Regions from separate parts of the Sphingomonas sp. Leaf25 genome, predicted to be linked through region 1. Evidence: riboswitches for the same ligand, from Rfam matches in the RefSeq annotation. Region 1 holds a riboswitch; the other holds the start of a gene.

Region 1 (4,417 bases):
CGCTCAATTTTAGTTTTAGGGAGGGGACATGGGCCGCCGATCCGATCATAGCCGCAGCGAACTCGAAACCCTGATCCTCGACGCCGGGGCTGGCCTTGTCGCCGAAGTGGGGTTGAGCGGCTTTTCGGCACGCGAGGTGGCGCGGCGGATCGGCTATTCGATCGGCACGATCCACAATGTCCACGGCACCGCCGACCGGCTGATCGCGGCGATCAATACCCGCAGCTTCGGGCTGTGGGCGGCGTATCTGGAGGAACGGCTGGCGGCTGGCGATGGCGACCGGATCGCGGCGCTGGTCGACGGCTATTTCGGCTTCGCGCGCGACCACACCCATTTGTGGACGGCGATCTACGACCACCGCCTGCCGCCCGACATGAACCTGACCGAAGCGGATGAGACCGGGCGCGGCCTGCTCACCAAGATCGTCGTGCAGGAGGTCGCCGGAGCACTCGGCCGGCCGATCGACGATACGGTGGCAGCCCTTGCCCGCTCGCTGATCGCCACCGTTCACGGCCACTGTGCCTTCGCGATCAGCGGCGCATGGGAATTGATGGGCGAGGCCGCACCCGAAGCCGCCGCGCTGGCGCGCGTGCGCGAAACGCTGGCGGCGTTCAGGCCATCGCCTTCCCGTTGAACAGGAAACCCAGCAATCGCGAACGGCCGATGACCGCCCAGTGGAGCAAGAGGCACGTCGCATAGGCGATGACGATCACCGCCAGCCACTTCGCCACGTTGGCGACAGGCAGTCTGGCGATATAAAACCCCAGTGCCGCAATGACCGCGACGTGGAAGAGATAGACGGTGTAGGACGCATCCGACAGGAAGCCGATCGTCCTCGACGGGCGGTTGCCCCAGCGCGCGAACGCCCACAGCAGCGCGGTGCAGATCTGGAACCCGGCAAAGCCCTTCACCAGAAATTCTACGCTTTCACCGCCCACGACGCCGAAGCGCAAGCGGATGGTCTGGTCCAGATACACCGCCAGCGCGAGCAGCAGCACCGCGAGCGTGGCGGGAATCGGGTGGAAGCTGTGCATTGTCCGGTAGATCGCCGGTTTCCGGCAGGCGAGTATGCCGAGCAGGAACCAGCCGCTGAACACCCATGTTTCCTGCACGATGAAGTTGAACGGTCCGCCGGTCAGCACCGGCTCGGTAAGCAGCAGATGGGCGATCCTGCCCGCCACGAACAGCAGCGTCATGACGCCCGAAAGGATCAGGTTCGCGCGCCAGCCTTCGGGATCGGGGAAGGCGCGGGCGATCAGGTTTCGCATCACCGCGCTGTCGGCCAGCCGCAGGAACGCCGCCGAGGTCAGGCAGTAGAACAGCACGACGATCAGGAACCACAAATGGCTGTGCCACGCCACGAACGGAGGAACCGGTCCCCAGTCGAAGCCGGCGGTGTTCCATGCCGGGGCTGCGAACACGATGTCTGACAGCGTGCGCGGCGCCCCGAACAGGTTGATGAAATAATAGCGTTCGATCCAGCTCACCGTCAGGAGGATCATGACGGCGGGTACGCCGAAGCGGATCGCCCGCTCGCGCAGCACCACCCCGGTCGGCCGCTTGCCCAGCAGCAACGCCATGAAGAAGCCGGCGATGAACACGAACAAGCTCATGCGGAACGCGCCCGACAGGATGGCGACGATCCGCGCCGGCGCGCAGGGCGCGACCAGTCCCGCGTGGAGCGGAACGCCGATGCTCATGATGAGCGCGCGCAGCGTATCGAAATGATGCAGCCGGCCGGCAACAGGCAATGTCACGGTCGAATCCCCCGAGCCCCAAGCGATCCCGCCCCCGGCGCGCTTCGCCGCCATCCATAGGCGGCGATCGCGGACAAGGATAGTTGCCGCCCGGCCCGTCAACGCCCCGGAAACGGCGTCGCCCGGCCATCCCCGTCGACGCTGACCATCGTGAACAGTGCGGTGGCGGCGTGCCGCCTTGCCCCGGTCAGCAGGTCCTCGGCGGCGAGGTCGACGCCGATCCGTACTGAACTGCGCCCCGCCATCCGCACCTGCGCGCTCAGCTCGACCATTTCGCCCTCGCGGATCGGCGAGGTGAAATCGATCCGGTCCGATGCCGCCATCACCATCACCCCGCGCGCATGGCGGGTCGAGGCAATGAACGCCGCCTTGCCCATCATTTTCAGCGCATCGCCGCCATACAGCGTGCCGTAATGGCTGGTCTGCGTGGGGAATACGATGTCGACCATGCGCAGCACGTCGGCCGGTTCCTCGTCATACGCCGGCACCGGCGGCAACGGCAGGCGAACCCCGCCACCCTTCACCGCGACCAGCGTGAAGCGCCCGCGCGTACACAGCCGCCGCTCACCCGACACCGGCGCCTCGGCGACCAGCTCGACCTCGACGTCGAGCGAACTGGTGCCGACCCGCACGACCCGCCCGGTCACTTCCACGATGTCGCCGTGGCGGGCGGGCTGCGCGAAATCGATCTTCTGCGACGATGCGGTGACGAACGACGCGCGGCCATGGCGCGAGGCGGCGAGGAACGCGACCTTATCCATATGCGCCAGCGCCACCCCGCCGAACAGCGTGCCGTGATGGTTGGTATCGCCGGGAAAGACGATGTCGACCAGCCGGACGGGGCTGGCCGGCGGTTGCAGGTCGAAGGATGGGGTGTCGGTCACGGGCGTTCTCGATACTGGAGCGGAGACGCGGACCGGACGCGATGCGATACCGCCGGACACACCGACGGCGGGCGATGACGCGACCCGACCGGGCACCCCGCCGGTGAGTGGTATGGCGCCCAAGGCAGGTCTCCTGGCTCGCGGGTCGGTGCGGAGCGACCCGGCCTTCCCAGCACGCGAGGCACCAGTGACACGCAGGGGGTCGTCCACTCGCCGCTTACAGTTGCGGGGGCAGCGCCGGCATCGCACCGGCTTCCCGTCTTAGCTCCGCCCGGCGACGCCGGCCGAAGAACCTCGAACCCCCTGCCCTTCGGCCGGTGCGTCCCCCGCGTCAACCGCGATCAGTCGCGCGCCGTCCCCGGATTGTCGGGCACATGCTCGGCATAGGTCGGCGCGACCCGCGCGGCGGCGGCCTGTTCATAGGCATAGCCCGCGCCGATCAGCAGCGCATCGCTGTTCGCCGTTCCGATGAACGACAGCCCGACCGGCAGGCCAAGCGCCAGCCCCATCGGCACCGTCAGATGCGGATAGCCCGACATCGCCGGCAACTGGCTGGCCGACGGGCCGGAGAACTGGTCGCCGTTCACCGGGTCCGACAGCCATGGCAGCCCATAGGTCGGCGACACGATCGCCTGCGCGCTCGCCGCCGTCAGCACGCCGTCGATCGCGCCCGCCGCCCGCGCCTGCCCATCGCTGCGCGCTTTGCGATAGGCGGGATCGTCCAGCCCCGGCATCGCCTGCGCCGCGACGAACAGCTCCTGCCCGAAATAGCGATGCTCGCGTGGCGCTTCGCGTTCGTTGAAGGCGATCACGTCGGCCAGCGTCCGGGTCCGCACACTCGCCGGGGTCGTCGCCAGATAGGCGTCGAGGTCGGCCTTCAACTCGGCCTTGAGCACCGTCAGCTCCTGCTCGCCCAGTCCCGGCAGGTCGGGCAGCGTCGCCTCCACCAGCACCGCGCCCGCGCCGCGCAGGCAACCGAGCGCACGGTCATAGGCGTCGGCCAGCGCCTTGGGCATCGCCGGGCGCAACACCGCGATCCGCATGCCGCGCAGCGCGCCCGCCGACAGGCCGGCGGCATAGTCGCGCCGCCGGGTGTCGGCACTCTGCGTCGCCGGGTCGGCGGGGTCGCTGCCAGCCATCGCGGTCATCAGCAGCGCCACGTCGCGCACGCTGCGTCCCATCGGCCCTGGCGTATCCTGGCTATGGCTGATCGGCACGACATGCGTCCGGCTGACGAGGCCGATCGTCGGTTTCAGCCCGACCAGCCCGTTCATCGCCGAGGGACAGACGACCGACCCGTCGGTTTCGGTGCCCACCCCGATCGCCGCGAAACTGGCGGCGATCGCCGCGCCGGTGCCCGACGACGACCCGCACGACGTCCGATCGAGCGCATAGGGATTGCGCACAAGACCGCCGACCGCGCTCCACCCGCTCATCGAGGCGTTCGAGCGGATGTTGGCCCATTCCGACAGGTTGGTCTTGCCGAGGATCACCGCGCCCGCCGCGCGCAGCCGCGCGACGACCGGCGCATCGCGCCCGGTGCGATTGTCGGCGAGCGCGAGGCTGCCGGCCGTCGTCGCATTCTCGCGCGTCTCGATATTGTCCTTGATGAGCACCGGTATACCGTGGAGCGGTCCACGGACCTGCCCGGCGCGCCGCTCGGCATCGCGGGCGCGCGCCTCGGCGACTGCCTGCGGGTTGATCGCGATCACCGCGCGCAGGCTCGGCCCCTTGCGGTTCATCGCCTCGATCCGCGTCAGATAGGCGCGGGTCAGC
Region 2 (4,417 bases), on a different contig from region 1:
AAGCCGTAGCCCAGCGGCGCATGCGCGAACAGCTCGACGCCCCGCTGGCGCGAGCGCGTCGTCCGGTTGGCAGGCGACACGACGAAGCTTGGCGAAAAGGTCGAATAGATCTCGTCGCGCAGCACCGAGCGGAACAGCGTCGCGCCGAGGCGCACGCCGGCGGCGGGGGTCAGGTCGACGCCGCCCTCGATCCCTTCGGACTTTTCGGGCTTCAGGTTCGGATTGCCGATGAAGCTGCGCGGATCGAAGCCGAACAGTTCGTAGTTGGTCGGGTTCTTGATGCCCGATCCAGCGGCGGCGCGGACGCGGACCAGCGGCGACAGCGCATAGCTGCCACGCACCCGCCACGTCGTCGCATCCTCGAACCGGTTGTTCAGGTCGCGGCGGATCGACGCGCCGAAGCCCGCCTTGTTGCCGACGCGCAGATCATATTCGCCGACGATGCCGGTGTTGTCGGTGCTGCGACCGAGGTTGGCGGGCGAGGGGGCGAACACCGCGACCGACCGGAACCGCTCGCGCTCGAAATCGGCGGCCAGCGTGAAGCCATGGGTCAGGCTGCCCGCGACCAGCCGATACGTCGAATCATACGCCGCCTTGAACCGCTCGCCGCGATTGTCGGAGGTCAGGTCACCGTCGGTGCGGCTGTTGCGATGGGTATCGTTCAACTGCACCGTCGCCGCCTGCGTCCACGCCCCGTCCATCAGGTCGAGTTCGGCGCGCGCCAGCCCCAGGAAGCTGCGCGACGTCGTGGTATCGCCGCCATCGACCACGAAGCCATAGGTGGGCGAGGTGAAGTCGAAATCCTGCGGGTTGGTATCGGCCTCCAGCCGCGCGTACCGGCCGGTCGCGAACAGGCGCAGGTTGGGCGCGAGGGTGTAGGCGAGCTTGCCCGAAAGCTGGCGGTTGCCGGCGCTCAGGTCGCGGTCGCCGATGCCCCGCCTTGCCGCTGGCGTGCCGTCGGTGTCGAGGAACGCACCCGACAGCACATAGTCGAGTCCGCTCGCCACGCCGCCGATGCGTGCCGCGCCGCTGACCGTTCCGAACGACCCGCCCTCGATCCGCCCGCGCACGCCCGGCGCGTCGGCACCGTTCGCGGTGATGTAATGGATCACGCCGCCGATCGCATCCGACCCATAGGTCGCCGATTGCTGGCCGCGCAGCACTTCGATCCGCGCGACGTCATCGGCGATCAGCGTCGAGAAATCGAACTCGCCAAGGAACGGGTCGGACGCCTCGATCCCGTCGATCAGGACCAGCGTATGGTTCGCCTCGGTCCCGCGCAGCCGGACCTGGGTAAAGCCGCCGACACCGCCCGAGCGGCTGACCGCGACGCCCGGCACGTCGCGCAATATGTCGCTGACGACGCGCGTCTGGCGGTTCTCCAGATCCTCTGCGCCCAGCAGTGTGTAGCTCGACCCCAGCAGGTCGGCGGGCGTGCCGTCCAATGCGCGGGTGCCGGTGACGATGATCGGGTCGGCCTCGTCGGCGGCCGTATCGCCGGGCAGCGCCTGGGCAAAGGCGGATGCGCTGGCGAGCAGCGCGGCAAGGGTCAGCGTGGTCTTCAACATCTGGTCTTCCCCGGGGATGCGCAGGAGCGACACGGCGGGGCGGACCGCAGCGGATGCGGCCATGGGCGGCGCGGCCGACGGCACCCCCCTGGCGCGCGGACCCACGACCAACCCCGGTGCGGCCCCCGCCGCGCTTGGGTTCGTCGCTCCACACGGAGAACCGGCCCCGGCCTCCACTGGACCACAGGCAGAAGCGACCACGCGCCGGCAGGTCTCCTGGCTCGCGGGTCGTCGCGCGGGTCTGACGCCTTCCCGGGAAACCCCAGTGGCTGTCGATCCCTGTTCGGGGACCAACGTGCAGTCGCGCTCACCGCTCACAGTTGCAGGGACAGCCGCGGTCTTGGGGACAGGTCCCCGCACCGCATTCCCGTTTTAAGTTCCCGAAGGAACACCGGCGTGCATCGGCCCCGGATTTTGCCGGAACCGGCGCGGCCTCTACGCGGCCGACCCGGCCATGGCAAGCGACCGGCCGGGGGCGGCTTGGGAAACCGGTGTCATAATCGTGAAGTTGAACACGCGCATTTCACCAGTTTTTCGATTTTATGTTCGCATTGTGGAAGCCGAGTTCATCCGTCGGAATTTATGCCGTGAAATGCCACAAATCGCGGATTTCCAACGATCTCCCGGACGACGGCCGGACGCTCCGCAAAAACCGGTCGACGCGGGCGGCAGGCGGCATTAGGACAGGGTTTATCGAGTTCAACGCACAGCGCCGGCAGCGGGGAACACCCCGATTGATACCGGTTTCCCACGTCAGGAGAGAGCCATGTTCGACCGCACCTATTACGCCACCCATCCCGACATGATGGAATGCGTCTCGAACGAGGAATTGCGCGACCGCTATCTGATCGAAGGCCTGTTCCGCGAGGGCGAATGCGTCCTCAATTACACCCACGCCGACCGCTTCGTGATCGGCGGCGTCGCGGTGGGCGATGCTCCGGTCAAGCTCCCGACCCAGACCGAACCGAAGTCGGCGGAGGGGCATCCGTTCCTCGAACGCCGCGAGATGGCGGTGGTCAACGTCGGCGATGCCGAGGGCACGCTGACCGTCGACGGCGAAAGCTTCACGCTCGGCAACAAGGACTGCGTCTACGTCACCATGGGTGCGACCGACGTCGAATTCGGCGGGCAGGGCGCGCGCTTTTACATCGCATCGTGCCCGGCGCACAAAGGCTTCACCACCCGCAAGCTCGGCATCGCCGATGCCAATGCGCTGGAGCGCGGCAGCCTGGAGGAATCGAACGAGCGGACGATCTTCCAGCTCGTCATCCCCGGCGTGTGTGATTCGGCGCAGCTCGTCATGGGCCTGACCGTGCTCAAGCCCGGCAGCGTGTGGAACACCATGCCCCCGCACATCCACGAGCGCCGCAGCGAAATCTATTTCTACTTCGAACTGCCGACCGAGAATGACAAGGTGTTCCACTACATGGGCGAGGGTGAGGCGATGCGCCACATCGTCATGGGCAACGAGGAAGCCGTGATCTCGCCGCCATGGTCGGTCCACATGGGGTCGGGCACCCGCGCCTATGCCTTCATCTGGGCGATGGCCGGCGAGAACCAGGACTATACCGACATGAAGGTCCTCGACATCTGCCAACTGGCGTAAGGAATTGGTGGCGATGGCAAATCCCTTCGACCTCACCGGCCGCGTCGCGGCGATCACCGGAGCCAACACCGGCATCGGTCAGGCGATCGCGCTGGCGCTCGCCGCCGCCGGGGCCGATGTCGCGCTGATCGGTCGCACGCCCGCGACCGATACGGCGGACAAGGCGCGCGCGCTCGGGCGCAAGGCGGAAATCGTCTCCGCCGACCTGTCGACTATCGCGCCCGTAGCGGGCGTTGTCGAGCAGACGATCGACACGCTCGGCGGGCTGGACATCCTCGTGAACAATGCCGGCATCATCCGCCGCAACGACAGCCTCGACTTCACCGAAGAGGACTGGGACGCGGTCATCGACACCAACCTCAAATCGGTGTTTTTCCTCAGCCAAGCCGCCGGCCGGCACATGGTGGCGCAGGGGCGCGGCAAGGTCATCAACATCGCGTCGATGCTGACCTTCCAGGGCGGGGTGCGCGTGCCGAGCTATACCGCGTCCAAATCGGGCATCGGTGGTCTCACCAAGCTGCTGGCGAACGAATGGGCGGCCAAGGGCGTCAACGTGAACGCGATTGCGCCGGGCTATATCGCCACCAACAATACCGCCGCATTGCAAGCGGATGAGACGCGCAATCGCCAGATCCTCGAACGCATCCCGGCGGCGCGCTGGGGCGATGCCGGCGATCTGGGCGGGGCGGCGGTATTCCTTGCCTCGGCTGCCTCCGACTATGTAAACGGCCATGTTCTGGCGGTCGATGGGGGGTGGCTCGCGCGATGATCCTGTGTTTCGGGGAACTGTTGCTGCGGCTGACCGCGCCGGGCCGTGAACTGCTGATGCAGAGCGGCCGCTTCGACGTGAACGTCGGCGGGGCGGAGGCGAATGTCGCGGTCGGTCTGGCCAATCTCGGCCATGCTACCGCGTGCGCCAGCGCAGTCCCCGACAGCCCGCTCGGACGTGGCGCCGTATCGGCGATGCGCGCGCAGGGGGTCGATTGTTCGCGGGTGCTGACCCGCGACGGGCGCATGGGCCTGTATTTCCTGAGCGTCGGCGCCGGCTTACGCGCTTCCGACATCGTCTATGACCGCGCCGGATCGAGCTTCGCGACCACCCCGGCCTCGGCATGGGACTGGGACCTGTTGCTGGAGGGTTGCACCCGGCTGCACCTGTCGGGAATCACCCCGGCGCTGGGCCATGAAACCGCCAACGCCGCCATCGCCGCCGCCGAGGCCGCGCGGGCCAAGGGGCTGACCG

The links. A riboswitch is a leader RNA that binds a small molecule or an ion and turns the genes downstream of it on or off. The one in region 1 is predicted to bind cobalamin.
Region 2: another riboswitch for cobalamin. It lies ahead of ASE78_RS02090 (TonB-dependent receptor plug domain-containing protein); the one in region 1 lies ahead of ASE78_RS11695 (acyl-CoA thioesterase).

What each region holds. Positions count from the first base shown of each region.
Region 1 covers NZ_LMKU01000029.1:3,682-8,098, forward strand. The annotation lists gene ASE78_RS11685 (TetR/AcrR family transcriptional regulator) at 29-634, shown strand; gene ASE78_RS11690 (acyltransferase family protein) at 612-1,757, opposite strand; gene ASE78_RS11695 (acyl-CoA thioesterase) at 1,856-2,641, opposite strand; cobalamin riboswitch at 2,747-2,953, opposite strand; gene ASE78_RS11700 (amidase) at 2,983-4,417, opposite strand, start outside.
Region 2 covers NZ_LMKU01000003.1:110,732-115,148, reverse strand. The annotation lists gene ASE78_RS02090 (TonB-dependent receptor plug domain-containing protein) at 1-1,568, opposite strand, end outside; cobalamin riboswitch at 1,757-1,979, opposite strand; gene kduI (5-dehydro-4-deoxy-D-glucuronate isomerase) at 2,335-3,174, shown strand; gene kduD (2-dehydro-3-deoxy-D-gluconate 5-dehydrogenase KduD) at 3,188-3,943, shown strand; gene ASE78_RS02075 (sugar kinase) at 3,940-4,417, shown strand, end outside.